DNA from 4 places in the Rahnella sp. EDr1-12 genome. Region 3 is predicted to be linked to each of the others. Evidence: predicted binding sites of a transcription regulator. Region 3 holds the regulator's gene; each other region holds the start of a gene.
The links. The regulator PurR, encoded in region 3, represses purine synthesis genes. The targets are predictions, from matches to a motif close to CANGCAAACGTTTGCNTG.
Positions count from the first base shown of each region.

Region 1 (7,595 bases), 870 kb from region 3:
CCCCGTTGATTGCGCGTTTATGGCAGGAAGGCAAACAACTTTGCCTGCCGGTTCTGCATCCGTTTTCGCCTCATCATTTATTGTTTCTGCGCTATGCGCCGGATACACCGCTGGTTCGCAATCGTCTGAAGATCCTCGAACCAGGTCTGGATGTCACGCAGGTGATTCCACTCTCACGACTGGATATTATCCTGACGCCGCTGGTTGCGTTCGACAATCACGGGCAGCGCCTGGGTATGGGCGGAGGTTTTTATGACCGCACGCTGGAGCACTGGCAGGATGGCGGGCCCTATCCGATTGGGTTAGCGCATGACTGTCAGCAGGTCGATGCGTTGCCAGCCGAGCACTGGGACGTACCTTTGCCGGAAGTCATTACACCCGGAAAAATATGGACGTGGTAAAAAACCGTCCCGGATCCTGATGCCTGCACATGACAGCGTATCACCCTCTTCAGTATGTTGTAACTAAGTCTCTAAAAAACCAGCCACAATACATACAACCCAATCAACGCATTGAAATACATGTTATTTTTCATTTATACATAGCGTTACACGCCGAAACCATTCACTCACGGACAACCTGAGCCGACACGCATACTATTCTCTCATCGGCCCCGCAGTGGGGTAGACACACAAACCAAAATTCTTGAGGAATAAACGATGAAAAAAGTATTAGCTCTGGTTGTAGCCGCTGCAATGGGCCTGTCTTCTGTCGCTTTCGCTGCTGAAACTACAGCAACTCCGGCGCCTGCTGCGACCACAACAACGGCGGCTCCGGCTCATGCCACCAAGCATAAAGCCCACAAGAAACCTGTTCAGAAAGCTCAGGCAGCCAAGAAACACAAAAAAGCAGCCAAAAAAGCGCCAGTGGCTCAGAAAGCACAAGCGGCTAAAAAACACGTGAAGCACGCTAAGAAAGCAGCTCCGGTTGCTCAGAAAGCCCAGGCTGCCAAGAAACACGTGAAACACGCTAAGAAAGCGGCTCCGGTTGCTCAGAAAGCCCAGGCTGCCAAGAAACACGTGAAACATGCTAAGAAAGCTGCTCCGGCTGCAAAAGCAACACCAGCAGCATAAGAAGTAAACCAGAAGTCTTTGTGAACGCATCTGCTCACATTTATCAAGACTGAATAATTTAACACCCGGTTCGCCGGGTGTTTTTTTCTTCAGTGTCTATCCGGAGGTACTGACAGATGATGCTGCGCCGCTACCTGTTCGAAATCACCTTTTCATCCATGATCCTCTGCGGATTGATCACCCTCTCCTTTTACTTCTGAAACATGAAGCGCCTTCCAGGACGCTTAAAAACCTGACACACCACTTTATCCAGACACAAAAAAACCGCCTTTCGGCGGCTTTGTCATTTATGGCTGATACGATCAGTAGAGCAAGCGGGCACGAATGGTTCCCGGGATCGCTTTCATCAGCTGTAACGCGGTAGTCAGCGTCGCGATATCTGTTTCCGCATCGATAACCACATAACCAATTTCCGGGCTGGTTTGCAGATACTGCGCGGCGATGTTGATGCCCTGCTCCGCAAAAATCTGGTTGATGCTGGTCAGCACGCCCGGACGGTTTTCGTGGATATGCAACAGACGGCTGGCTTTCTCAGTGTGTGCTGGCAAAGAGGCTTCCGGGAAGTTAACCGCTGACAGTGTTGAACCGTTGTCAGAGTATTTCGCCAGTTTGCCTGCCACTTCGAGGCCGATACCTTCCTGCGCTTCCATGGTCGAACCGCCAATGTGCGGCGTCAGCAGCACGTTGTCGAATTCACACAGCGGAGAATTGAAAGGATCGCTGTTGGTCGCTGGCTCTTCCGGGAAGACGTCGATCGCCGCACCAGAAAGATGTTTGCTGCGCAGTGCATTGCACAGAGCAGGAATGTCGATGACCGTGCCGCGCGAGGCGTTGATCAGCAGCGCGCCCGGCTTCATCTGCGCCAGCTGCACTTCAGAAATCATGTCTTTTGTCCCGGCGGTTTCGGGCACATGCAGCGTCACGACGTCGCTGGTATTAAGCAGTTCCTGCAACGAAGCAATTGGCTGCGCATTACCCAACGGCAATTTGCTTTCGATGTCGTAGTAGAACACGCGCATCCCGAGGCTTTCTGCCAGGATGCCCAGCTGCGTACCGATATGGCCGTAACCGATGATACCCAGACGTTTGCCGCGTGCTTCAAATGAACCGACGGCCAGCTTGTTCCAGATACCACGGTGCGCTTTCGCATTCGCTTCAGGAATACCGCGCATCATCAGCAACATTTCACCCAGCACCATTTCGGCTACTGAGCGGGTGTTAGAAAACGGTGCGTTGAACACCGGAACACCGCGACGCGTGGCGGCTTTCAGATCAACCTGATTGGTCCCGATACAGAAACACCCAACAGCCACCAGTTTTTCTGCTGCCTGGAACACTTCTTCGGTCAGCTGAGTACGCGATCGGAGTCCAACAAAGTGCGCATCACGAATCGACTCTTTGAGCGATTCTGTATCTAAAGCACCTTTGTGAAATTCAATATTGGTGTAACCCGCGGCACGGAGTGTATCAACCGCACTTTGGTGGACGCCTTCCACTAACAAAAATTTAATCTTGTCTTTCTCAAGTGATACTTTTGCCATTTCCCGACCCTATATTTTCTGGCTGAATTCGAACTGCGAGGTGATTGCTCACAGCCAACATAACAAAAAATCCGCCATCATCAATACAAACGATTGCCTGCCAGGCAGCAGAAGGCTCACCATGCCTGTTGGTTTTTAGCATTTCATGCTGGTTAGATTTTACAGCGCCAGACGTTCAGGAGGAGAAATACTGAAATGTGACATAAGTCACCAAATTAAAGCCTTTGAAGAAAAGATGATTCAACCAGAAAATTATCATCTTCATAACATTGCGTTATGACAGCGGGATGACAAGGCGGAGGCTGGCTGCTTTGGGCTAAAGCAGCCAGATCTTCTGCTTATATCGTCATTACTTCAGTTTAACGGTTTTCACGCCTTCGGAAGTCCCGACCAGCGCCACGTCTGCGCCACGGTTGGCGAACAGGCCAACGGTCACCACACCGGCAATGCTGTTGATCTTATTTTCCATCGCGACGGCATCCAGAATGTTCAGGTTATGCACATCGAGGATCACGTTACCGTTATCTGTCAGCACATTCTGACGGTATTCCGGCAGGCCGCCGAGTTTCACAAGCTCACGTGCAACATAGGAGCGCGCCATCGGGATCACTTCCACCGGCAGCGGGAATTTACCCAGCACATCGACCTGCTTGGAGGCATCCACAATACAGATGAATTTTTTGGCAATCGCCGCAATGATTTTTTCGCGGGTCAGCGCTGCGCCGCCGCCTTTAATCATTTGCATTGAACCGTTGATTTCATCTGCGCCGTCGACATACACATCCAGCGAATCGACTTCGTTACTGTCGAAAACATGGATGCCAAGGCTTTTCAGTTTTGCGGTAGACGCGTCGGAGCTGGAGACTGCGCCTTCGATCTGGCCTTTGATGGACCCCAGTGCATCAATGAAATGCGCGGCGGTGGATCCGGTACCAACACCGACAATGGTGCCCGGCGTGACGTAATCCAGTGCGGCCCAGCCGACTGCTTTCTTCAATTCTTCCTGCGTCATAATGGCTTCTCTGTCTGATAACCCGAAAGTGGCGTGAATAGTTCGGTGAAACGAATTGTGCCGGTGATTATAAAGCATGTCCCGGCAGATTGGGCAGCCAAGAGCGTGACAAGCTCACACTTATTAAGTGCAATTGCGCTGCAAACACCAAGATTTTCCTCACCACAAAAACTGACAAACTGTGGCATAGTGTCCGGATAATATTGAACCCAAGGGACAGAACTCCGATGAAACGCCCGGACTATAGAACGTTGCAGGCACTGGACGCGGTCATCCGTGAGCGCGGTTTTGAACGCGCCGCACAGAAGCTTTGCATCACACAATCGGCCGTCTCTCAGCGTATTAAGCAACTGGAAAATTTATTCGGCCAACCGCTGCTGGTGCGTACCGTTCCACCCCGCCCGACCGAGCAGGGACAGAAATTACTGGCCTTGCTGCATCAGGTGGAATTGCTGGAAGAAGAGTGGCTGGGCAGTGACAGCAACAGCGACAGTAATGATACGCCACTGCTGCTTTCGCTGGCAGTCAACGCCGACAGTCTGGCGACCTGGTTGTTACCCGCGCTGAAATCGGTGCTGGTCGACTCCCCTATCCGCCTGAATTTGCAGGTCGAAGATGAAACACGCACGCAGGAACGTCTGCGTCGCGGTGAAGTGGTCGGTGCGGTGAGTATTCAGCCACAGCCGCTGCCGAGCTGTCTGGTCGATCAACTGGGCGCGCTGGACTATCTGTTTGTCGGTTCCAAACCCTTTGCCGATCGCTACTTCCCGAACGGCGTCACCCGCTCCGCCTTGCTGAAAGCGCCTGCGGTGGCGTTTGACCACCTCGACGATATGCATCAGGCCTTCCTGCAACAGAACTTCGATTTGTCGCCGGGCAGTGTGCCGTGCCATATCGTTAACTCGTCGGAAGCCTTCGTGCAGCTGGCGCGTCAGGGCACTACCTGTTGCATGATCCCGCATCTGCAAATCGAGAAAGAACTGGAGAGCGGCGAACTGATCGACCTGACGCCGGGCCTGTTCCAGCGCCGTATGCTTTACTGGCACCGTTTTGCGCCGGAAAGCCGCATGATGCGTAAAGTCACCGACGCGCTGCTGGCCCACGGGCATCAGGTTCTGCGCCAGGACTGACCTTCCTGCTCAACCAAAAATGAAAAAACCCGCCTGAGCGGGTTTTTTCATTTCTACAGAATCATTCTTACTGAGCAGGTGCAGGTGCGGGTGCTGCGGGTGCCTGAGGCTGCAATTCGAACACCACATCGACCTGGTCGTCGAAGTGAATGCTTTGCTGCTCGTAGGTTTGCGCGACATCGCTCTGCCCTGCGGCTTCGGCAGTTTTATACATGCGCGCCACCGGCATCGGCTGGTAGTTAGCCACGTGATAACGGATGCTGTAGACCGGCCCCAGCGTGGTGTGGAAACCTTCGGCCAGCGATTTTGCCTGCTGCGTGGCGTTATCAATGGCTTTCTGACGCGCTTCATCGCGGAAACGATCCGGATTCGCCACGCCCAGCTCAACGGCACGCACTTCATTCAGGCCGGATTTCAGCGCACCATCCAGCAGTTCGTTCAGTTTATCCAGCTGACGCAAGGTGACCTGAACCTGACGCACGGCGCGGTAGCCTTTCAGCTGTGACGTTCCGTCTTTCAGGTAGTCATACTCCGGCTGAGTACGTAAATTCGCTGCATTGATGTCTTTCTTCTCAATGCCGTTTTTCTGCAGGAAAGCAAAGTACTCTGCCACTCGCTCATCAGCCTGTTTCTTGGCGCTGGCGGCATCTTTCGCAGAGACGTTCACTTCAATCGCCAGCGTGGCGATATCCGGCGTGGCGTCAACGCTCGCCGTTCCTGAGGTCACGACGTGCGGCCCGGCAGGTAATTCTGCCGCCTGCAACGCCAGCGGTAATGTCCCTAATCCCAACATCGCTGCAACAGTCAATGCTTTCAGTTTCACAGTGCCTCCATTAATCATCAAAGATATGGCAATAAACGTATTAACTGCGAAACCGTAGCATAATCCATTACAACAGAAACTAAGATTAGTGACAAAAACTTACTCTGTCATAAAACTTAAAAGATCCCGGTCTGGCGCGCCAGCTGAATAGCGATTCCCCACATGATGGTGCCGACAACCGCGTTAATCACCCGCTGTACTTTGCCGGTGTTAAGCCAGGGGGCGAGCATGGCGGCGAGTATCGCCAGCCCGAAGAACCAGATAATGGATGCGCTGACTGCGCCGAGTGCAAACCACGAACGTTCATCTGCGTTCAGGCTGCCGCCCAGACTGCCGAGCACCACAAACGTATCGAGATAAACGTGCGGATTGAGCCAGGTGACAGCCATCATGCTGACCACAATTTTCCAGCGGCTTTGCTTCGCCACTTCCGCCTGCGCCAGTTCAGGATTTTTGCTGAATGCCGTACGAAATGCGCCCCAGCCATACCACAGTAAAAATGCCACGCCGCCCCAGCTCACCAGCAACAGCAATGTCGGGGATTGACTCAGCAGCGCGCTGCCGCCAAAGATGCCACCGCAAATCAGCGCAATGTCGCTCAGAGCGCATAATCCGGCAATCATCAGGTGATACTGACGGCGGATGCCCTGGTTCATCACAAACGCATTCTGCGGGCCGATCGGTAAAATCATCGCGGCGCTCATCGCCAGTCCTTGCAGGAAAATTGCCAGCACGTTGTTATCCTTCAAACAGTCATTAACAGAGAATGCGCGCAGTGTAAGGGCTTTGCAGCCATAAGAGGAAATGGATAATTCTAATCACCCATTAGAACGGCTTATCATCAACCCGGTGATATTTCAGGCATGAAAAAGGCGCCCGCAGGCGCCTGAAAAAATCTGAATCCGGGAAGGATCGGTTAGTCGAAAGTGCGTCGTTCTTCCTGCGGCTGGGCTGCCGCTTTCGCCACCTGATAAAGGTGAACATCCATCTGCGGGTAAGCAATATTGATGTTGTTTTCATCCAGCGCGCGTTTGAACGATTCCAGCAGATCCCATTTCACGCTCTGCGCATCACCGTTGCTGGTCCAGGCGTACACGATGAAATTCAGGGTTGAAGCCGCCATTTCGTTCAGGCGAACCACAACGTCTTTATCTTTCAAAACACGCGGGTCGGCGGTCACGATATCGGACAGGATCTTCTTCACCAGATCAACGTCAGAGTCATAACCCACGCCGATGGTCAGGTCGATACGGCTGGTCGGTTCGCGTGAATTGTTGATGATGTTACCGGCGATGATTTTACCGTTTGGCACCACAATGATTTTGTTGTCCGGTGTGCGCAGGGTGGTCGAGAAAATTTGTACCTGAGTCACCGTACCCGCCACACCGCCGAGATCGACATATTCACCGGCACGGAACGGACGGAAAATCACCAGCAGAACGCCCGCCGCAAAGTTAGACAGCGACCCCTGCAATGCCAGGCCGACGGCCAGACCGGCGGCACCGATGACCGCGATCACGGACGTGGTTTGCACGCCAATCCGCCCCAGCACCGCAATCAGCGTGAACGCGATAATCGCGTAGCGCACCATGGCGGAAAGGAAATCGGAAACCGTGATATCAATGCCACGAACTTTTAAGACCCGGCTGACGGCACCGGAAACGATGCGGGCGACAATCATCCCCACAATCAGAATAAAGATTGCCGCGACGATGTTGACGGCGTAATGCAGCAGTAAAGCCTGATTTCTCACCAGCCAGTTTCCCGCATTGTTAATGCTGCCCACAACGTTCAAATCATCCATTTAAAGTACCCCAAAAAAATACCCTGACGGGTTTTAAGAAACCAAAGCTGCCCGATTAACGGGCAGCAACTGTACTTTAAGGTTAACTAACAATGCGATGAAGTGCCAATTTCCGGGGCAATAACCCCGTGAAATTAGGAATTTGCAGGGTGATTTTTCAACGGCTCCGGCGTTTTGAACGCCTGCAACGGACCGCGTCCGGTGAGCGTAAA
Region 1 is NZ_JBLZNY010000001.1:1,395,900-1,403,494, forward strand. It holds gene ACO0U8_RS06600 (5-formyltetrahydrofolate cyclo-ligase) at 1-401, shown strand, start outside; gene asr (acid resistance repetitive basic protein Asr) at 660-1,073, shown strand; gene serA (phosphoglycerate dehydrogenase) at 1,376-2,614, opposite strand; gene rpiA (ribose-5-phosphate isomerase RpiA) at 2,964-3,626, opposite strand; gene ACO0U8_RS06620 (LysR family transcriptional regulator ArgP) at 3,854-4,756, shown strand; gene ACO0U8_RS06625 (oxidative stress defense protein) at 4,824-5,579, opposite strand; gene argO (arginine exporter ArgO) at 5,696-6,313, opposite strand; gene mscS (small-conductance mechanosensitive channel MscS) at 6,496-7,383, opposite strand; gene ACO0U8_RS06640 (MFS transporter) at 7,518-7,595, opposite strand, start outside.
Region 1: a site for PurR is predicted at 2,697-2,714, ahead of serA (phosphoglycerate dehydrogenase). Genes of this name have one in related genera too.

Region 2 (7,595 bases), on a different contig from region 3:
AGGAAAAATCAGCGGCCAGAGAGCAGGCCGCTGTGAGGTCAGATCGTCAGGGATCAGAGACGGATCAATACGATAAGGGTGACAATAGTTAAGATCGACGCCAGACCGTAGAACACCCATTTCCCGGCGGGAACGTGGATCTTCAGGTCATGCATGGCGTGATGGATCCTGTGCAGACCGCACCACAAAGGCAGCACGATCATCAGCAGCAGGAACAGACGGCCGATCCAGCTTTGTGCGAAAGCCAGTACGCGCGGGTAGCTCAGTGCTTCACCGGGAAAGAAACCCAGCGGCAGCAGGAAACACACCAGCAAAATCATCACCGGCGCGAAGATTGCGCTCCACATACCCCCGGCGCCAAACAGCCCCCAGAATACCGGTTCATCTGAACGTTTAGGCAGAGTATTTTTCATTTCGCCTCCTCAAAGAAACAGCGCGATGGCAAGGATCACCAGCGTCACAACCACGGTCACGCCCCAAAAACCGGCAATCACCGGCTCCGGCCCCATCTTCCTGTCTTTGATAATCACGATGGAGGCTTTAGGCGCCAGCTCGAACCAGGTTTTGGTGTGCAGCAGCGCCGCCAGCAGGGCGATCAGGTTGATCAACATAACCACCGGATTTTGCAGAAAATGCACAAAACCCGCCCAGCTTTCAGGCCCGTTACGTAGCGAGAAAACGCCAGCCAGCAGCAAAAGGCTGAACCAGACGGCCGGAACCGACGTGCCTTCGCGCAGCATATAAAAACGGTAGAAAGGCAGGCTTTTCCACCAGCTGGCTTTCATCTCACGCACGTAGGGTTTGCGCTTGCTGCCCGTACTTTGAGTCGTCATATTTTCCTCCCTCATTGCGGTCTGAGCCTCGCGATCATGAAGTCTTTAGCGCTTTCGACTTTGCCTTGCTGAATGGCGGCGGCAGGGTCTACGTGCTTTGGACAGACTTCGGAGCAATACCCGACAAACGTACAGCTCCAGACACCGTTCTGACTGTTAAGCTGCGGCATACGCTGCGCTTTACCCTGGTCGCGGTTATCGAGGTTGTAACGGTGTGCCAGCGTGATGGCGGCCGGGCCGATGAACTCCGGATTTAACCCGAACTGCGGGCAGGCGGCATAACACAAACCACAGTTGATACAGCCGGAGAACTGATGATATTTCTCCATCTGCGCCGGTGTCTGATTACCCGGCCCCTGATCGACGGTACGTGAATTACCGATGATGTAAGGCTTAATGGCTTCGAGGCTTTCAATAAAGTGAGTCATATCGACCACCAAATCGCGTTCCACCGGGAAGTTGCCCAGCGCTTCAATCTGCATCCCTTGCGGGTATTCACGCAGGAAGGTTTTACAGGCCAGTTTGGGCACGCGATTGATCATCATGCCGCAGGAGCCACAAATTGCCATGCGGCATGACCAGCGGTACGAAAGGTCTGGCGCAAGGTGATCTTTGATATAACCGAGGGCATCGAGAACGGAGGTTGTCTCATCGAAAGGGACGTCATACACCACCGGATGCGGCGCGCTGTCCGTCTCCGGGTTATAGCGCATGATTTCAACCTTCAGGCTGTGCATTTTAGCCACGGGATTGCTCCTTATCTTTTTTATCCTGAGTGTCGCCTGCACTACCGTAAACGCGTTTGGCTGGCGGCAGCGTGGTGATTTTCACGTCCCCGTATTCCAGACGCGGCGAGGAATCAGGCTGATAAAATGCCAGGGTGTGCTTAAGGAAATTGACGTCATCGCGCTCGGTGCAGCCTTCATCCAGACGCTGATGCGCCCCGCGAGATTCACGACGGTTGATGGCGGAGTGCGCCATACATTCGGCCACTTCCAGGCCGTGGCCAAGCTCAATGGTGTACAGCAGATCGGTGTTGAAGACGCTGGAAGTGTCGTGGATTTTGACCCGTTTAAAGCGCTCTTTCAGCTCTGCCAGCTTGTCGATGGTTTTCTGCATAAGCTCAGTTGTACGGTAAATCCCGCACCCTTCTTCCATCGCCAGACCCATTTCATCACGGAGAGTCGCCCAGTTTTCATCCCCTTCCTGCTGCATCAGCGCTGACAGGCGATTTTCAATATCACGCACCTGAGCATCCAGCGCGGCGGTATTGCCAAAGTCTGTGGCCTGCGCAGCGCGCAGCGCGGCCTGTTCACCGGCCATGCGTCCGAAGACCACCAGTTCTGCCAGTGAGTTGGAACCTAAACGGTTAGCGCCATGCAAGCCGACGGAAGAACATTCGCCGACGGCAAACAGCCCTTTAATCCGGGTTTCGCACTGTGCGTCAGTTTCGATGCCGCCCATGGTGTAGTGGGCGGTAGGGCGTACCGGGATCGGATCCGTGATCGGGTCAACGCCGACGTAGGCTTTTGCCAGCTCGCAGATAAACGGCAGACGTTCGCGTAATTTTTTCTCGCCAAGATGGCGCAAATCCAGATAAACCACGTCACCGCGCGGGGTTTCGATGGTGCGTCCGGCGCGCCATTCGTGCCAGAACGCCTGCGACACTTTGTCGCGAGGGCCGAGTTCCATGTATTTATTTTTCGGCTCACCCAGCGGTGTTTCCGGCCCCATGCCGTAATCCTGCAGATAACGGTAGCCGTCTTTGTTCACCAGAATACCGCCTTCACCACGACAGCCTTCAGTCATCAGGATGCCGGAGCCCGGCAGACCGGTAGGGTGATATTGCACGAATTCCATATCACGCAGCGGCACGCCGTGACGGAATGCCATGCCCATACCATCGCCGGTCACGATACCGCCGTTGGTGTTGTAACGGTAAACACGGCCTGCGCCACCGGTCGCCATGACAACCGCGTTAGCGCGGATCTGCACGCGGGTACCTTCCATCATATTGATGGCGACCACGCCGCGCACCTGACCGTCATCGACCAAAATATCAAGGACGAAATGCTCGTCGAAACGTTTGATTTGTGGGTATTTCAGGGAGGTCTGGAACAGGGTGTGAAGCATGTGGAAGCCGGTTTTATCGGCGGCAAACCAGGTGCGTTCGATCTTCATGCCGCCAAAACGACGGACGTTGACCGAGCCATCTTCTTTGCGGCTCCACGGGCAGCCCCAGATTTCCAGCTGAGCCATTTCTGTCGGACATTGATGAACGAAATGATCCACCACATCTTGTTCACACAGCCAGTCGCCGCCGGAAACGGTATCCTGGAAGTGCAAATCAAAACTGTCATGATCCTGCGTCACCGCGGCAGAACCGCCTTCGGCGGCGACAGTATGGCTGCGCATTGGGTACACTTTCGAAATCAATGCGATGTTCAGGTCAGGATTGGCTTCCGCTGCGGCTATTGCTGCGCGTAAACCCGCCCCACCTGCACCTATAATTGCAATATCGGCGTTAAAGGTTTGCACTGCATTCCTCCACTATCATCAAAAAGATCGGGTTTGAAACACCCGCGAAACGCCTTCGGAATCGAAGGCTTAGTGAACCCTGATGACATACAGGCACTGTCCCAGAGGGTAATATTCTTATTGTTTGTAAGGGAATTAGTATACCTAAGGGGTAGAAGGGGTAATTTGATGTGAACGCGGATTTAGGCTTTCTCTGCGTTGTGCTTCGCAAAATGAGATATTTGTTTGCCCACAGGGATGCAGGTAGACTGCATGACTTTTCTGCATTCGGAGTAAATCACCATGAGCGAAACAGCCAGCTGGCAACCCAGCGCCTCCATCGCCAATCTGTTGAAGCGTGCGACTATCCTCACTGAGATCCGCCGTTTCTTTGCCGATCGCGGCGTGCTGGAAGTGGAAACGCCAGCCATGAGCCAGGCCACGGTGACCGATATTCATCTGGTGCCTTTCGAGACGCGTTTCGTCGGGCCCGGAGCCGCAGAGGGCAAAACGCTGTATCTGATGACCAGCCCGGAATACCACATGAAACGCTTACTGGCGGCGGGCAGCGGTCCTATTTATCAGATGGGGCGCAGTTTTCGCAACGAAGAAGCCGGCATTCATCACAATCCTGAGTTCACGATGCTGGAGTGGTACCGTCCGCGTTATGACATGTACCGGCTGATGAATGAAGTGGATGATTTACTGCAACAGGTACTCGACTGCAACAGTGCAGAAACGCTCTCCTACCAGCAGGCGTTCACCCGCCATCTGAATGTTGATCCGTTGTCTGCCGACAAAGCGGAACTGCGCGAAGCGGCAGCGAAGCTGGATTTGTCGAATATTGCTGACACCGAAGAAGACCGCGACACATTATTACAACTGTTGTTCACCATGGGCGTGGAACCTCACATAGGCCGCGACAAGCCCGCGTTCGTGTATCACTTCCCGGCGACGCAGGCCTCTCTGGCGGAAATCAGCACGGAAGATCATCGCGTGGCCGAGCGTTTCGAGGTGTATTACAAAGGCATTGAACTGGCGAACGGTTTCCGCGAACTGACGGATGGGCGTGAACAGCGTCAGCGTTTCGAACAGGACAACCGCAAGCGAGCAGCGCGCGGCCTGCCGCAGCATCCTATCGATAACAACCTGCTGGATGCGTTAGAACACGGTATGCCGGAGTGTTCCGGTGTGGCGCTGGGCGTTGACCGCCTGATTATGATTGCGCTCGGCGCTACCAGCCTGAGCGACGTGCTGGCGTTCCCGGTGACGCGCGCCTGATCAGTGTTTGAGTCCTGACCGCCCGGTCAGGACTTTTTATCTTCCCTTCCTTTTTCCCTTGCCCTTTTTTTGTGCATAAACCCGTTAACCGCGCATTTCATGAAACAAAAGTACCCAAATGGCGCAACACTGATTTTAAAGTTTCAGTGCGCCTCTTTTTCGGCTGGCCGCAGAAACCGGGCGTTGCAGGACGTTAAGGCAAATTTTTTCGTCACTGGCCTGCTTTATGCATAACAGGGTTATCACTCATTATCCCGGAAACCCGTTATGTCTGAATCCAATGAAAAAGAACTGCTTTATGGACTGGAAGAGCGTATCGCACCGGCGCCGGCATTCCTCACGGCGGTTCAGCACGTGCTTGCCAGTGTGGTGGGGATCATCACTCCGCCGCTGATTATCGGCTCGGTTCTCGGGCTGAACGCCTATTTACCTTATCTGATCAGCATGTCGCTGCTGGCTTCAGGCATCGGAACCTTTCTTCAGGCGCGCCGGTTTATGTCGGTTGGCGCGGGCATGATTTGCCTGCAGGGCACCAGCTTTGCTTTTCTGGGGGTGATCTTGTCCGGAGGGCTGCTGGTGAAAAGCCGTGGCGGATCCCCCGAAGACATTATGGCGATGATATTTGGTGTGAACTTCGTGGCAGCCTTCATTCCGCTGCTGGTCAGCCGATTTATTGGTCAGATGCGCCGGGTTTTCACCCCGCTGGTGAGCGGTACCGTTATCGCGCTGATTGGCATCAGCCTGATTAAAGTCAGCATTACTGACTGGGCTGGCGGACACGGCGCGGCGAATTTCGGCGCACCGGTCAATATTGGCCTTGGGGCGCTGACGCTGCTGGTTATCGTCGCCTGTAACCGAATCAACGTGCGCTGGGTGCGTCTGTCTTCCATCGTATCAGGCATCGTGGTGGGCTGCGTTGCGGCGTACCTGAGCGGGCATCTGCCACTGAAACCGCTACAGGGTGACTGGTTTGCGCTGCCGCAGTTATTCCGCTTCGGCTTCAGGTTTGACTGGATCATCTTCGTTCCCATCGCGCTGGTTTCCTTTATCAGCATTCTGGAAGCGGTTGGGGATCTGACCGCAAACTGCATGCTGTCACAGCAGCCGATTGAAGGGGAAAGCTTCCGTAAACGCCTCAAGGGCGGAATTCTGGCGGACGGCGTCAGTTGTATGATTGCGGCGATGTTTTCGTCATTCCCGAACACCACGTTTGCGCAGAATAACGGCGTGATCCAGATGACCGGCGTCGCCAGTCGCTATGTCGGCATGTACATCGGCGGCGTTTTAGTTGTGCTGGGGTTGTTCCCGTTTATCGGCGGCATTCTGCAGCAAATACCCGCGCCGGTGCTGGGCGGGGCGACGCTGGTGATGTTTGGCAGCGTGGTGGCCGCCGGCATCCGCATCATGACCCAATCGCCGGTAGGACGCCGTGAAATGCTGATTATCGCCATTTCATTCGGTATCGGTCTGGGCATTGAAGCGGTACCCGAAGCGCTGGGGCAATTCCCGCCGATCGTCGGCAATATCTTTGGGCATGCGGTCACCAGCGGCGGTGTTGTCGCCATCCTGCTCAATTTACTGATGCCCGCAGAACGCGTCAGCGTGCTCGCAGAGGAAATGAAAGTTCACTGATATACCGCGCCTGCGCCCCTGGATCAGCAGACAGGGCATAACTGAGCTGACTCACTTTTTGAAGTTACATCCGGACCAAAAAAGGACGTCAGATATGTCAGAGCTACGCACGTGGATCAAAAATCCGCTGGCTGTTTTTACCTCAAACACCCTGGAAGCACGCGGGGGCATTGTCATCGAAGGCGCGAAAATCGTCGAATTGCTGCCCCCCGGCCAGCCACCTTCACAACCGGTGGATCATATTTTTGATGCCTCAGAGAGTGTTTTGCTACCGGGCCTGATTAACACCCACCATCATTTTTATCAGACACTGACCCGGGCCTGGGCGCCCGTGGTCAATGTGCCGTTATTTCCGTGGCTGAAAAAATTGTATCCGGTCTGGGCGCGTTTGCAGCCTGAAGCGCTCGGGCTGGCAAGCCGCGTGGCGATGGCCGAACTGTTGCTGTCTGGCTGCACCACCACCACAGATCACCATTACTTGTTTCCGCAAGGGATGGAAGAGGCTATCGATGTGCAGGTGGACGTGGTCCGGGAACTGGGCATGCGTGCTTTACTGACGCGGGGCTCAATGAGCCTCGGTGAAGCGCAGGGCGGGCTGCCACCGGAACAGACGGTTCAGTCGGGCGAAACCATTTTGCGCGACAGTCAGCGGTTGATTGACCGCTATCACCAGCGCGGCGAAGGGGCATGGATGCAGATTGCGCTGGCGCCGTGCTCGCCTTTTTCCGTCACGACAGAAATTATGCGCGAAAGCGCCCTGATGGCCCGGCGGGAAGATGTCCGTTTACACACGCATCTTGCGGAAACGCTGGATGAAGAGGCGTTCTGCCTGAAGATGTTCGGCCTGCGCACGGTGGATTATCTGGAAAGCGTCGGCTGGCTGAGTGACCGGACGTGGCTGGCGCACGGCATTCACTTTAACGACGATGAAATCCGCCGCCTCGGCGCGGCAGGAACCGGCATCTGTCATTGCCCGGTGTCGAATATGCGGCTGGCGTCCGGCATGTGTCCGACGCGTGACCTGGAGGCCGCAGGCGTGCCGATTGGACTGGGCGTTGATGGTTCTGCATCAAATGACGCCTCGAATCTGATGTACGAAGCGCGGCAGGCACTGTATCTGCAACGGCTGAAATACGGTGCGGAATATGTGACGCCGGAAAGAGTGCTGGGCTGGGCGACGCGGGGTTCGGCGACGCTTATCGGGCGTGATGATATCGGACAGATCGCCGTGGGCAAGCAGGCCGATCTGGCGCTGTTTAAACTTGACGAGTTACGTTTCAGCGGCAGCCATGATCCCATTGCCGCCTTGTTACTGTGCGGCGCGGAGAAAGC
Region 2 is NZ_JBLZNY010000005.1:24,925-32,519, forward strand. It holds gene frdD (fumarate reductase subunit FrdD) at 54-413, opposite strand; gene frdC (fumarate reductase subunit FrdC) at 423-833, opposite strand; gene ACO0U8_RS18575 (succinate dehydrogenase/fumarate reductase iron-sulfur subunit) at 845-1,579, opposite strand; gene frdA (fumarate reductase (quinol) flavoprotein subunit) at 1,572-3,371, opposite strand; gene epmA (elongation factor P--(R)-beta-lysine ligase) at 3,654-4,631, shown strand; gene ACO0U8_RS18590 (nucleobase:cation symporter-2 family protein) at 4,899-6,263, shown strand; gene ACO0U8_RS18595 (8-oxoguanine deaminase) at 6,358-7,595, shown strand, end outside.
Region 2: a site for PurR is predicted at 4,827-4,844, ahead of ACO0U8_RS18590 (nucleobase:cation symporter-2 family protein). Genes of this name have one in related genera too.

Region 3 (7,595 bases):
CTGGTTCCGCATGCCGCATGAAGATTTGATGAAATATGTATTACATAAAGGTTATATCGGCATTGATGGTATTAGTCTGACCATTGGCGAAGTCACCCGCACTCGTTTTTGCGTGCATTTAATTCCTGAAACGTTGCAGCGCACAACATTAGGCGCCAGACGCCTTGGCGACAAAATTAATATTGAAATCGATCCGCAAACTCAGGCGATCGTCGATACGGTTGAACGTGTATTAGCCAGCCGCGAAGCGGCTATTGCGACGGCACAGGCGATGATTGAGAAAGCGGAATAATTGCATCGCACTTTCAGAAGTGAATAAAAAAATCCGGGCGCTTATGCCCGGATTTTTTATGTGTTGCGCTGCCATTAATTAACGCGGAACGCGCAGTCCACCGTCAACCCCTTCAGGGCTGAAGACCACTTGCCAAAGCTGAAGATCGCGCGCGCGGAAAGCCCCTGCGCAGGCGTTGAGGTAATACGTGAACATCCTGTGAAAGCGATCGCCGTAGCGCTCTGCCAATTCCGGCCAGTGAATCTGGAAACGTTCATGCCACGCCATTAACGTTCTGTCGTAATCTGCACCGATATTGTGCCAGTCTTCCATCACGAACAGGGATTCACTGGTGTGCGCAATCTGTTGAATCGATGGCAGACAACCGTTCGGGAAGATATATTTGTCGATCCACGGATCCACGCTCAGGTCGGTTTTATTTGAGCCGATGGTATGCAGCAGGAATATGCCGTCAGGCTTGATGTTGCGCTTCACGACATTGAAATAGGTCTGATAATTCTTCGGCCCAACATGCTCAAACATCCCAACCGACACAATGCGGTCAAACTGATCGTTCAGGTCGCGGTAATCCTTCAACAGAATCGTGACATCCAGCCCCTCACAACGTGCCTGTGCGAGCTTTTGCTGCTCAGCGGAAATGGTCACACCCACCACGCTGACCCCATAATGGCGCGCTGCATATTCAGATAATCCGCCCCAGCCGCAACCAATATCGAGCAAACGCAGCCCCGGTTTTAATTGCAGTTTGTCGCAGATCATTTTGAGTTTCGCTTCCTGCGCCTGCTCCAGGGTGGTGGCTTCTTTCCAGTAGCCGCAGGAATATTGCATATAGGGATCGAGCATGAGAGTGAATAAATCATTGCCCAGATCGTAATGCTCTTTACCGACAATCCACGCGCGTTTACGGGATTGCAAATTGGTGAGACGTGCTGCTGCGATGCGTAATGTGTCTTTAAAATGGTGGGGAAGTTTATCTTCTAAACCGGCTCGCAAAACGCGCTGGAAAAAGATATCCAGACGTTCACACTCCCACCAGCCATCCATATAACTTTCACCCAAACCCAGAGAACCTTCCTGCAAAACACGCTTGAAGAAGTCAGTGTTTTTTACTTTAAGGTCAAAAGGGCGATTACCATTAATCTGGATGTCAGCGGAAGATAACATTTCGCTGACGATCCGATACCACTGATTATCCTGAATGCTTTGGTCTTCAATACACGATGAACTCATAGCTTCTCCATCACTTTCTCTTCTGACTTATTAACCTGCCGGGAAAAGCAAAGGCTATTTGTGCAGGTCTTTATGAGAACAGACGACTCAGCGCCCCGTCCGATATTCGACACCAACAGAGGAAATTTAGAGGAACCCCTGCAAACCAACAGGTTTACAGGTCAATCATCCTTGAAATAATAGTGTGACGCGATCCGCGTAGCACACAAAAGCTTGTAATAAAGATTTTGTAAAAGTGTTATTTTTAGAGGTTTTATTGAGTATAGGCTCGCCTGCATGCATTCTCAATAGTTAATCGACTTGAGCACTAATGACCTTTAAGTGATTGTAACTCAAGGTCATTATTGCGATCAGTGAGTAGAGCGTGCTTCAGTCTGCTGACAGGACTCTTCGCTGTCAGCCTGGCGTTTTGTTTGTCGCTGTGACAACCAGCGACCTAAAACTACCAAGATGAGTGTAGACAGCATGGTGGTAACTGTCGCCATAAGAGGTTGCGCAATAAATGCGGAAACCATCAGACTGGCAATAAAACATAGCCCTAACTGAAGGGTATTCTGCAACGCGGCGGCTTTGCCTGTATTAGCAGGAAATGGCATTAATGCATTTGCGACGACAATTGGATAGATTGCACCATTCACCAAAGCCATCAAACAGAACGGAATCAGCAGACTCACCAAACCGGCATCGGTGAACATCGCAATAACAAACAGCCAGACAACGCTCAGGCAATAACCTGCTAATAAAAATGGCAGAATTTTGTTGCCATCCATTTTGCTGATCATTAACCGGCAACCAAAACCCCCCAGCAGGAACGCGATTGTCTGCGGTACGTAGCTCAGGCCAATAACCGCCGGTGTGTAACCCATATCACTCAAAATGAACGGTGAACCGGTCAGCCATGCGAAAAAACCCGCAGAGCAGGCGGCGTAAATCATCACATTACCTGTGTAAATACGGGAAGTGAGCAAAGTACCAAAACCGGCTTTATTTTCGGGCGGATGTTCTGCGTGCTTTTTATCACGCAAGGTCAACGTGGTGATAAGGAGGATCACCGTAACCCCCGTCAGCAGAGCGAAAATCGCTTCCCAGTCAAAGTGATTCAGTACCCATGCGCCGAGCAGCGGTGCCAGAGCCGGCGAGAGTGCGACCAGCGGCATGATGCTGGCGAAGGTTTTTTTCGCCACATCCGGGGAGAAACGGTCAACGACGATCGCCTGCCATGTGACTGCGGCGGCACACACACCAACGGCCTGTAAGAAACGCAGCGCCAGCAGCGCACGCACATTTTCCACCCACAAAATACCCAGACAGCCAATGGCAAACAGCGTCAGGCCGATAATCAGCACCGGTTTACGGCCAATGCGGTCGGAGAGAGGGCCCCAGAGCAGTTGCCCGATCGCGAAACCGCCGAGGAAAATACTCAGGCTGGCGCTGATCATGCCCGGACTGGTCATCAGGCTGATTTGCATCGCGCTGAAGGCGGGAAGATACATATCTGTGGCTAAAAAGCCGAGCATGCTCAATCCGGCGAGATAGAGCATAAATCCAAAGGAGGGTTTCATTTTTGTCTCGTTAATTTATGTATTGCAGATGATGTGATGCAGAAAACAGTTGGGATGCAGAGTTTAACGCTTTGATAACAGTCTTGTGAAACGCTAATATTTGCAATCTGCTGTGAAAAATATTGAAGGCTAAGTGATGTGGTCAGAATACGCCCTTGAAGTAGTTGATGCGGTAGCACGTACCGGTAGTTTCAGCGCAGCAGCGCAGGATCTTCACCGTGTGCCTTCTGCCATCAGCTATACCGTTCGTCAGCTGGAGAACTGGCTGGCTGTTCCTTTGTTTGAACGGCGTCACCGTGACGTGGTGCTGACGCCTGCCGGAAAAGTTTTCGTTGATGAAGCACGGATTCTGACAAAAAAAATGATAGCTACGCGTCGGCAGTGCCAGCAGGTTGCAAACGGCTGGCGTGGCGAGTTGCGGGTGGCGGTAGACCGAATTGTGAAACCCGCCAGAACGCGGCGGCTGGTGCTCGATTTCTACCGTCATTTCCCCGATACGGAACTTATCATTCATTCCGAAGTATTTAACGGCGTCTGGGATGCGCTGGTCGATGGCCGCGCAGACGTGGCAATTGGCGCGACGCGGGCGGTGCCGGTGGGCGGGCGTTTCAGTTTTCGCGATATGGGTTTTATGGACTGGCACTGTGTCGTCAGCCCTCAGCATCCGCTTGCGCAACTTTCCGGCGCACTGAACGATGACCAACTGCGGCCTTATCCGGCGCTGTGTCTGGAGGATACTTCGCGCACCTTACCCAAGCGTGATACCTGGACGCTGGATAATCAGCGGCGCCTGGTCGTGCCTGACTGGACTTGTGCGCTGGAATGTCTGAGCGAAGGTTTATGCGTAGGGATGATGCCGGTTCATCGCGTGAGTCATCAGATTGAACAGCAAAAATTACAGGTTCTGGCGCTGGAGAATACGTTCCCTGACAGCCCGTGTTGCCTGACGTGGGATCAGAGTAATTCCTCTCCTTCGCTGGCCTGGCTGCTGGAATACATGGGCGATACAGAAACGATGAATCAGGAATGGTTACGGGATTAGAAAAAAAACATCCACCTCTATGTGAGGCGGATGTTGGCTGGTGTGATAAATGTTTGGTCAGAACGTAACTCTTACCCCCGCATTGGCCTGCCAGGAGTTAATACCCTCATCGTCGCTGCTTAAACGCTGCTGATACCGGAAGCCAGTATTGATCGGGACGAGAAAAAACGCCTGCACAGGCAGGCGTCAGATTTTTGTTAACGGCGATAATCGCGGAAAGGGCCGTCGGCTACTGACCGGCGCTCGACCAGTTTGGGATGGACCTCAATGGTCTGTGATTCTTCGCGTTTGCTGATAATTCTGTCCAGCAGCATGGTAAACGCCATTTCGCCCAGACGCTCTTTCGGCTGATGCACAGTGGTTAATGCCGGAGAGAAGTAACGCGCATTTCGCACATTGTCATATCCGATCACCGAAATATCCTGCGGTACGCGTAAACCGAGCTCATCTGCCGCACAGATAGCCCCCATCGCCATCACATCACCGCCACAGAAAACAGCGGTAGGGCGCTGTTTCTGCATCAGGATTTTGTGCATCGCCTGATAACCCGATTCCGGTTCGAAATCACCCTGAACCACCCACTCTTCGCGCAGAGGAATGTTGGCTTCGTTCAGCGCCTTGACGAAACCCTGGAAACGACCGCCACCGGTATTACGCGCCAGTTGCCCTGGGATCACGCCAATATCACGATGCCCGCGTTCAATCAGATAACGACCGGCCATATAACCGCCTTCAAAGGCGTTATCGATAATGCTGTCAGTGAAGTTTTTGCGCGCCTCGCCCCAGTCCATGACGACCATCGGAATGGAGCGGTATTCTTCCAGCATATTCAGCAGTTCATCCGGATATTCCGCGCACATTACCAGCAAGCCGTCGACGCGTTTTTGCGCCAGCATTTGCAGATAGGCCTGTTGTTTCTCCAGATTATTATGCGAGTTACACAAAATCAGCGTGTAGCCTTTGGAGAAACAGCTGTTTTCAACGGCTTCAATGACTTCGGCAAAGTAGGGCGCTTCACTTGAGGTCGCCAGCAGGCCAATGGTTTTGGTGTTATTGACCTTAAGGCTGCGCGCAACGGCGCTTGGCGAGTAGTGAAGCTCTTTAATAGCCAGCAGAACCGCGGTTTTGGTGTCTTCGGCGACGAAACGTGTTTTATTGATGACGTGCGACACGGTTGTGGTGGAAACGCCAGCGCGCTTAGCGACATCTTTAATCGTTGCCATGTAAACAATGACTCCTGAACTCACGTGTTTCAGCACGTTAGCATTATGTTAATCGTTTGCTTGCGTGGATTTCACTGCGGACTTTTAAAAAGGCAGTGAAATCGTTGGGTGGATTCGTCAGAGTGAGGCGCAAAACGCTCTCGGGTGAAATCGACCGGCACACAGGCGTGGTAACCGACAATTTTCTCTTATAATGCAGCAAAGTGGAAGTGTTATTGTGGAATATCGCGCATGAATCAACGCGGGATTTTAGCGATGAAGTATGAGAAAATGCGTTGGCACACATTTTATGTGGCTTAATGAAACGCCACAATTGATCCGTAAGGGGGTTTTATGGACAGTAATCTGAAATTGTCGTTGATTACCACCGTTTGCGCGTTGCTTATGATTATCGCTTTCAGCTTCACCGCAGTGATGAACTAAAAGCTCTGTCATCGGGCAACAAAAAGGGCGAACCCTGATACAGGGATCGCCCTTTTCAATTTTGCACACTGACCTTTTCGCCGACATTCTTCCCTGCACAAACGCTTCGTTAAATGCTATTCAGTGATGATTAGCGGAACTTCAAATTTAACGAACTGCTTATTATCGGATCGTTTTCGGGGTCATTACCCGACGTGCACCTACATAATGATCTTGCCAGTAATCGTCGCCCAGTGAGGTAATTTTGATGTCTTCACCGGTACGCGGAGACTGAATAAACTTGCCGTTACCTACGTATACCCCGACATGGTCCGCGGCACCACGGTTATTAATTCTAAAGAAGACCAGATCGCCGGACTCCAGTTCACCGCGTTTCACCGGTGCGGCATCGCGCAGGTGGTACATCTCGTTGGCAGTGCGTGGCATTTTGATACGAATCAGATCTTTATACGCGTAATACACTAAACCACTGCAATCGAAACCGGTATTGGGGGAGGTTCCACCCCAGCGATAAGGTTTGCCGACCTGGTGCATCAGCTTGGTCATCGCCGTTTGCTGAGCATGCTGATAACGTTTCTTGTGGGTTGCGCTTAACGTAATGGGCTTGCTGTCTTCTTCGGCTAATTTCTTGCCTTTTCGGTGTCGGCCATACGCTTCTTTCTTGCTGGTCTTTACAGTGGCGTTTTTCGCCAAAGCCCGGGTTTTACTTTTCTTATCTGCTTTGGTTTCAGCTCTGGTGGTTTTGAGTGATTTTTCTTTCTTACTCTCGGCCTTACTTTCAGCTCGCGTCGTTTTCACTGTTTTGACAGAAGAGGCCTTTCGCGTCACCAGTTCGGTGCTTTTGACTCTCTTCCTGGCATTTTTTTCCTGACTCTGTTGTTCTTTCACCGGTGCCACTTTGGTTTTTTTAGTGGTTTTCGCTGCAACCGTTTTTCGCTTTCGACGTTCCTCAGGGGCAACCTGATTAACATGACTCTTTCGCTGATCGGCAGAAACACGACTCTGCGGTGACGCATGAGCAATATTCAGAAACAGCTGGGTAAAGAGCAGCACAAAAAGCGTGAACAGTAAGCGCATAGCTTCGTTACCATAGGTGGTTAGGTTAAACATCAGAGATGTCAGAGTATTGCCTAAAAGAACCAGACAAAACAGCACGAATTGCATCGATTCTAGATCATATTGTGAGAAAAAGTTAATAGCTTTTAAAACGTCGAAATAAACGCCATTTTTAGTGAATAAAATGACCATTTTTCAGTAGGTTAATATTTGTGTTAAACCATGGCGAAATGCAAATCCCTGGTTAATGTCATCGCCAAAAATGTTATTCTCGATGAATCTTTATTTTAGTGAGCCCGCACGCAGGCACTTAAAATAGTGAAATAAAATGTCAGTATTGCGAAAGACCCTGCAAAAAATGGCGTTTTTATCTGATAGCTGCCATCGTTACAATAGAGGGCAATGTGATTCAGCACTTTTTTGTGCTGCGCGTGAAGAGTAATGACCGTGACAGCCTGTACCGGCTTGAGGAAGCAAGAAATGACCACTCCAACAATTGAAAAAATTCAGAAGCAAGTTTCTGAAAACCCGATTCTGCTGTACATGAAAGGCTCGCCAAAACTGCCAAGCTGCGGTTTTTCTGCACAAGCAGTTCAGGCATTGTCTGCCTGTGGTGAACGTTTCGCTTACGTCGATATCCTGCAGAACCCGGATATCCGCGCAGAGATGCCAAAATTTGCTAACTGGCCTACCTTCCCGCAGCTGTGGGTTGATGGTGAACTGGTCGGCGGTTGTGACATCGTGATTGAAATGTATCAGCGTGGCGA
Region 3 is NZ_JBLZNY010000001.1:528,589-536,183, reverse strand. It holds gene ACO0U8_RS02360 (riboflavin synthase) at 1-292, shown strand, start outside; gene cfa (cyclopropane fatty acyl phospholipid synthase) at 371-1,522, opposite strand; gene punC (purine nucleoside transporter PunC) at 1,873-3,084, opposite strand; gene punR (DNA-binding transcriptional activator PunR) at 3,221-4,126, shown strand; gene purR (HTH-type transcriptional repressor PurR) at 4,324-5,349, opposite strand; gene ACO0U8_RS02335 (YnhF family membrane protein) at 5,683-5,772, shown strand; gene ACO0U8_RS02330 (C40 family peptidase) at 5,935-6,849, opposite strand; gene ACO0U8_RS02325 (Grx4 family monothiol glutaredoxin) at 7,309-7,595, shown strand, end outside.

Region 4 (7,595 bases), on a different contig from region 3:
CGGGCGCGTATCAATCTGGTCACTGGCCAGTTGTTTGCGAACCCGTTCGCCAATATCGTCGTCTCCCACGCAGGCAATAAACGAAATATCTGCGCCACTGCGGCCGGCGGCTACCGCCTGATTCGCACCTTTACCGCCGAAAGCTACGGTGTATTGCTTACCGATCACCGTTTCGCCCGGTTGCGGGAAGTGGTTGATATTCAGAATGTGGTCAGCGTTGATACTGCCGAGTACCACCAGTTTGCCTGTCTTCATGTGGAAATCCCTGAGTTTAAAGAGCGCCTCCCGTCAGGAGGCGCTTGTTACAGCATCAATCATGCGGATTTTACGGCTGAGCAACCAGTTTCAAATCAACCGGGATAACCGCCGGGACTTTTTCGCCTTTCAGCACTTTATCGGCAGTCTGAACACCGATCACGCCAATTTGTTCCGGACGCTGTGCCACGGTCGCGCCCATTTTGCCGCTGTTTACCGCTTTAATACCGTCTTCAGTGCCGTCGAAGCCGACAACCAGAACGTCAGTTTTACCGGCAGTTTGCAGAGCACGCAATGCACCCAGCGCCATTTCGTCATTCTGAGCGAACACGGCCTGCACGTCCTGATGCGCAGTCAGCAAGTTCTGCATAACGTTCAGACCTTTGGTACGGTCGAAGTCAGCAGGCTGGCTGGCGAGGATCTGGAAATGGTGTTTTTCAGCTGCCTGAGCGAACCCTTTACCACGTTCACGGGCAACGGACGTCCCCGCAATCCCTTCCAGTTCGATGACTTTGGCGTTTTCGCCCAGTTTTTTCGCGATGTAATCACCGGCCATTTTCCCGCCGAAGGCGTTATCAGAAGCGACATGGCTGGCGACAACCCCTTTGGTTGCCTGGCGGTCAAGGGTGATCACCGGGATTTTGGCCTGGTTTGCCATTGCTACGGCGTTGCCTACGGCATCAGAATCGGTCGGGTTAATCAGCATCAGCTTCGTGCCACGAACGGTCAGATCCTGCACGTTCGCGAGTTCTTTCGCCGGGTTATTCTGAGAGTCGAGAACAATCAGGTTGTAGCCGAGTTTGTCGGCTTCTTTCTGTGCGCCGTCTTTCATGGAAACGAAGAACGGGTTGTTCAGCGTTGAAACGACCAAGGCAATGGTGTCTTTCGCCATCACGTTAGCACTGAAAGAAGCGGTGATCGCTGCGGCGGAAACCCAGACAGCCAGTTTTTTCATATTCATGGTCATAAGTCCTGTAGGAGAGTTTATTTGTTGCTTTTGTTATCCACCAGAACCGCCAGCAGAATGACAACTGCTTTCACGATCATCTGGTAGTAGGAAGAAACACCTAATAAGTTCAAACCGTTATTCAGGAAGCCAAGGATCAGTGCACCGATCAGCGTTCCAACAATGCGTCCTTTACCCCCGGACAGGCTGGTCCCCCCTAAAACAACAGCGGCAATAGCATCCAGCTCGTAACCGGTACCCGCGTTAGGCTGCGCAGAAGACAGGCGTGCCACTTCGATGATACTGGCCAGAGCGGCTAACAAACCACACAGGGAGTAGACGATAATTTTAACTTTATCAACGCTGATACCTGACAGGCGCGTCGCGGATTCATTACCGCCCAGCGCGTAGATATAGCGCCCTAACCGGGTGTGATGCAGCATGTACCAGGCTGCAATAAACACCACGGCCATCAGCCAGACCGGTGTCGGAATACCCAGCGGGCGACCGATACCAAACCAGCCAAAGACATCTGCCACATCATTAAAACCGGTGCTGATCGGGCTGCCGTTGGTGTACACCATCGTGATACCGCGCAGCAGCAACATCATGACCAGCGTGGCGATGAATGCCTGCACTTTACCTTTGGCGACAATCATACCGGTGACGCCACCCACCGCCGCCCCCAGCGCCAGCGCGGCGCCGACGGCTACAAAGGCATTCACTTCCAGCCCGACAATCGAGGCGGCAACCGCACCGGTCAGCGCCAGCAAAGAGCCGACGGATAAATCAATGCCCGATGTCAGGATCACCAGCGTCATGCCCACGGCCATAATGGCGTTAACAGAGGTTTGCTGAAGAATGTTAAACAGGTTATTCACTGTGAAGAAATTCGGGCTCATTGAAGAGACAACGGCAATCAACACCAGCAGCGCAATCAGAGATTTCTGCTCCAACAACCACTCTTTACTGATCCAGCGCTTTTTGGCTGATAATGTCTGAGAACTCATATCTGATTACTCCTGCGTCACGCGGTATTGCTTGCCGACAGCGGCTGCCATCAACACTTCTTGCGTAGCCTGTTCTATCGGGAATTCACCGCTTAAATGACCTTCGTGCATCACCAGAACCCGGTCACTCATGCCAATGACTTCAGGCATTTCTGAGGAAACCAAAATGATGCTTAGCCCTTCGCGCTTGAACTGGTTAATAAGCTGGTAAATTTCTTTTTTTGCACCGACGTCAACGCCGCGCGTCGGTTCGTCGAGGATCAGGACTTTTGGCCGCGTCATTAATCCGCGGGCAATCGCCACTTTTTGCTGATTACCACCGGAGAGCAGGCCAATAGGCTGCATCATCGATGGCGTTTTAATATTGAAGAGACGAATGAAATCTCCGACAGCCTGTTGTTCATCAGCATGTTTGAGACGTCCGCCGCCGTGGCTGAAATAACGCAGCGCTGTCAGCGACATATTCTCTTTCACTGACATCCCAAGCACTAAACCATCACGTTTGCGGTCTTCGGAAATGTAAACGATGCCGTTCGCCAGCCCGTCCTGCGGTGAGTGAGTCACCACTTCGCGGCCATCCAGTGAAACGTTGCCACTTTTGCGCGGCAACGCGCCATACAGGATTTTCATCAGTTCGGTACGACCCGCACCCATCAACCCTGAAACGCCGAGGATTTCGCCGCTGTGCAGATCAAAGCTGACGTTATCCACGCCGGGCCCGCTGACATTACGCACCTGCAAACGCAGCGCACCGCGTTCATGATTAATGCGGGGATATTGTTCTTCGAGGCGACGGCCAACCATCATTTCAATCAGCGTGTCTTCCTCCAGCGAACTGACCGGACGCTCAGCGATGAACTGCCCGTCGCGGAAAACGGTGACGTCGTCGCAGATTTCAAAGATTTCTTTCATACGGTGGGAGATATACACCACACCGCAGCCAGCCGCTTTCAGCTCACGAATGACGCTGAACAGAGAGGCGGTTTCAGTATCGGTCAGGGCATCCGTCGGTTCATCCATAATGATGACTTTGGATTCAAAGCTCAGCACTTTGGCAATCTCGACCATTTGCTGGTCGCCGATGGATAAATCCCCCACCAGCCGGTTGCTTTTGTAACGCAGATTCAGGCGCGCCAGCAGTTTATCGGCTTCGGCATACATCTTTTTCCAGTTGATGCGGCCAAAACCGTTCACAAACTCGCGGCCAAGGAAGATATTCTCGGCAATGGTCAGTTGAGGGATCAGGTTTAATTCCTGATGGATAATACCGATCCCGGCTTCCTGCGACGCTTTCGGACCGTTAAACACCGTTTCCTTTCCGAGGAAATGCACTGAACCGGCATCTTTTTGATAGATGCCGGTCAGCACTTTCATCATCGTGGATTTACCCGCGCCGTTTTCACCCACCAGCGCCATAACACGTCCCGGATAAACGCTGAGCGCCGCGCCGGAAAGTGCTTTTACGCCGGGAAAGGCTTTATCAATCCCTGTCAGTTGCAGCAAAGGTTGCATAAAGGCCTCAGAAGGTTACGCCGGCACACAGGATCACATTCGCGTACGGCGAACATTCCCCGCTGCGGATGACAGCCCGACTTTTTTCGGTTTGCGCTTTGAATGCCTCATGACTGACGTAATCCAAAGCAATGGTGTTTCCCTGGTGTTGTTCGAGTTGTGTCAATCGGGCGAGTAACGCTTCATGGAGTTGAGGATTTTTCGTGAGGATTTCCTCTGCGAGGATAGCCCGCTCAACCTGCATCTCGTGTGTCACTACCTCTAAGACTTGTAAAAAGGTGGGAACTCCCTGGGTTAGCGCCAGATCGATGCGCTGGCAAGCTGCTGGCACCGGAAGTCCGGCATCGCCAATAACCAGGTGATCGGTATGACCTAACCGGGCAATAACAGTTGAGATTTCGGCATTTAACAGCGGTGACTTCTTCATTTTGACTCCTACAGCGAAACGTTTCGCTCACGGATGAGTTTATGAAAATGTCCGCACAAGGCAACGAAGATGTGATGGAATTGTGATCAGCGTCGAAACGTTTCGCTGAATGATTCAGAAATCAGAGGGCAATTTGAGTTAGTCGTTTCAGAAAGGATTACGCGCAAACAAAACAGGGTACCCGAAGGTACCCTGTCAGAGACTCAAGTGAACGTCAGATTTCCACCTGAGTACCCAGTTCGATAACGCGGTTCGGCGGGATCTCAAACTGATCTGGCGCGCGCAGGGCGTTTCGGCTCAGGGCCATAAACAGCTTACCGCGGAAGTAGAGATACCAAGGACGCTTGGTCAGGATCAGCGATTCGTGCGACATAAAGAACGACGTTTCCATCATCCGGCACGGCAACCCTTCCAGACCGCAGCGATGGAAGATCTCTTCCACATTCGGCGTTTCTTTAAATCCGTAACTCGCCACCACCCGCCAGAACGTTGGCGACAGTTGCTCGATGGTGACGCGCCGGACGTTATGCACATAAGGCGCATCTTCCGTTCGCAGCGTCAGCAAGACCACCCGCTCATGCAGCACTTTGTTGTGCTTGAGGTTGTGCAGTAAGGCAAAAGGAATGACGTTGATGGCACGGGACATGTAGACCGCGGTGCCCGGAACACGAACCGGCGGCGATTTCTCCAGAGAAGCGATCATTGCCTCGAGAGAATTCCCGTGTTCGTTCATACGGCGCATAAGACGGAAGCGCTCGCTTTTCCAGGTGGTCATCACGATAAACATGCACAAACCGAGCGTCAGCGGCAACCAGCCACCGGAGAACAGTTTCGTGGCGTTCGCGGCAAACAGTGGAATATCCATAAACAGCAGACCGATCAGCAAAATCCCCACCAGGAACGGTTTCCAGTGCCAGTTTTTCAGCGCCACCGTGCAGGAGAGAATGCTGGTCAGCACCATGGTGCCGGTCACGGCGATACCGTACGCCGCCGCCAGATTGCTTGAGTGCTCGAAGCTGGCGATAACGATAACCACCGCGAAATACAGCAACCAGTTTATGGCCGGGATGTAAATCTGACCCGCTTCCATTTCCGAGGTGTGGATGATGCGCATTGGCGGTAAGTAGCCCAGTCGCACAGCCTGACGCGTCAGGGAGAACACACCGGAAATCACCGCCTGAGAAGCGATAATGGTCGCTAACGTGGCTAAAACCAGTAACGGAATCAACGCCCAGTCAGGAGCCAGCAGGAAGAAGGGATTTTTGATCGCTTCCGGATTTTTAAGCAGCAGCGCGCCCTGACCGAAATAGTTCAGAACCAGAGACGGCAGTACCACGGTGAACCAGGCCAGGCGGATCGGGAATTTCCCGAAGTGACCCATATCGGCATACAGCGCTTCCACACCGGTAATCGACAGAACCACCGCGCCGAGTGCCAGGAAGGAGAAGGATTTATGCTCAATAAAGAAGTTAACTGCCCACATCGGGTTCATGGCACGCAGCACTTCCGGGTTCTGCATGATGCTGTTCACGCCAAGAACCGCCAGCGTCAGGAACCACACCAGCATTACCGGGGCAAAAAGTTTACCCACGATACCGGTACCGTGTTTCTGAATAATGAAAAGCAACGTCAGGACAGTAATAGAAAGAGGAACGATGTAAGGATCAAGGGACGGTGCCGCGATCTCCAGACCTTCCATCGCGGAAAGCACTGAGATGGCCGGCGTGATCACCACTTCACCATAGAAGAAGCTGCCCCCGATGAGGCCGAGGATCACCAGAACCGCCGTGGTGCGTGAGGACGTATTCCTGCCCGCCAGAGACATCAGCGTCAAAATACCGCCTTCGCCCGCATTGTCCGCCCGCATCACATAAGTGAGGTATTTGAGCGACACAATCAGGATCAGCATCCAGAAAATCAGAGAAAGAAAACCAAATACGACGCTAGGCTCAACATTGAAACCATAGTGTCCGGAAAAACACTCTCTTAAGGTATAGAGAGGACTGGTACCAATGTCGCCATAGACCACACCAATGGCGGCCAGGGTTACTGCTGGGAGTGACCGTTTATGTTCAGTGCTCATATTTCGTTTCTTTTTTGCTCGAACATCCGTAAGCGATGCGTGCGCTCAGTCCAATGATGCCCACTAAAAGGCGCACAGTATGCACGAATAAATCAGATTGCCTACCCTTAAATGTGCAGCTAAACCGGCGTTCAGATGAACGAGGTCACAATTCTGATAATAGAAAATTTTTAGTAATCAACAAGCTATACAGTGAAAAATAATCATGGCTTATCGCTGCGAGCCAGTACACTATTCAATATCTAAATGGAAACCGGAAGAGACAGTATGGCGCAATCTCCCCTTCTGGCAGAACGGATCGCCCGTCTTGCTAACGCACTGGAACATGGCTTGTACGAACGACAGGACGCCATTCGTTTATGCCTGCTGGCCGCACTGTGCGGTGAAAGCGTTTTTCTGCTAGGCCCGCCGGGCATTGCGAAAAGTTTGATCGCCCGTCGTCTGAAGTATGCCTTCCGCCATGCACGCGCCTTTGAATATCTGATGACGCGATTTTCCACGCCGGAAGAAGTCTTTGGTCCGCTTTCGATTCAGGCCCTGAAAGATGAGGGCCGTTATCTGCGTCTTACCGAAGGGTATCTGCCGGAAGCAGAAATCGTCTTCCTTGATGAGATATGGAAAGCGGGTCCCGCCATCCTCAATACCCTGCTGACTGCGATTAACGAACGTCGCTTTCGTAATGGCGAACGCGAAGAGGCGATCCCTTTACGTTTGCTGGTCAGCGCATCCAATGAATTGCCCGAAGCCGACGGCAGCCTGGAAGCGTTATACGACCGCATGCTTATCCGTTTGTGGCTCGATAAGGTACAGGATAAGCAAAATTTCCGCTCCCTGCTGACCAGCAGGACTAACGAAAGCGCCAATCCGGTGGCTGAATCTCTGAGCATCAGCGATGAAGAGTATCAGCAATGGCAAGGCGAGATAGATAAAGTCAGTCTGCCGGACGAGTGCTTTGAACTGGTATTCCAGCTTCGTCAGCGCCTTGATGCCCTTGATACAGCGCCGTATGTGTCGGATCGGCGCTGGAAGAAAGCCTTGCGCCTGTTGCAGGCCTGCGCCTTTTTCAGCGGACGAAACACCATCACACCTGTCGATTTGATCCTGCTGAAAGACTGCCTGTGGCATGACCTCAATACCTATCATCTTCTGCAAACTCAGATTGAACAGCTGATCACCGAGCAGGCTTATCATCAGCAAACGCTCCTGATGAAAATCCAGCAACTGGATCAGCAATGGATGCAATATCAGCAGCAACAAAGCTCGCGCCAGTCGATCAAACTGAGCAAAAAAGCCGGAATTTTCAGCCGTAAACCTCAGCACAGCCTGCCAGACACTCTTTCCGCCAGCAGCCTGACGCTGTTG
Region 4 is NZ_JBLZNY010000004.1:372,516-380,110, reverse strand. It holds gene rbsK (ribokinase) at 1-255, opposite strand, end outside; gene rbsB (ribose ABC transporter substrate-binding protein RbsB) at 326-1,216, opposite strand; gene rbsC (ribose ABC transporter permease) at 1,240-2,211, opposite strand; gene rbsA (ribose ABC transporter ATP-binding protein RbsA) at 2,218-3,723, opposite strand; gene rbsD (D-ribose pyranase) at 3,731-4,150, opposite strand; gene kup (low affinity potassium transporter Kup) at 4,365-6,233, opposite strand; gene ravA (ATPase RavA) at 6,501-7,595, shown strand, end outside.
Region 4: a site for PurR is predicted at 4,162-4,179, ahead of rbsD (D-ribose pyranase). Genes of this name have one in related genera too.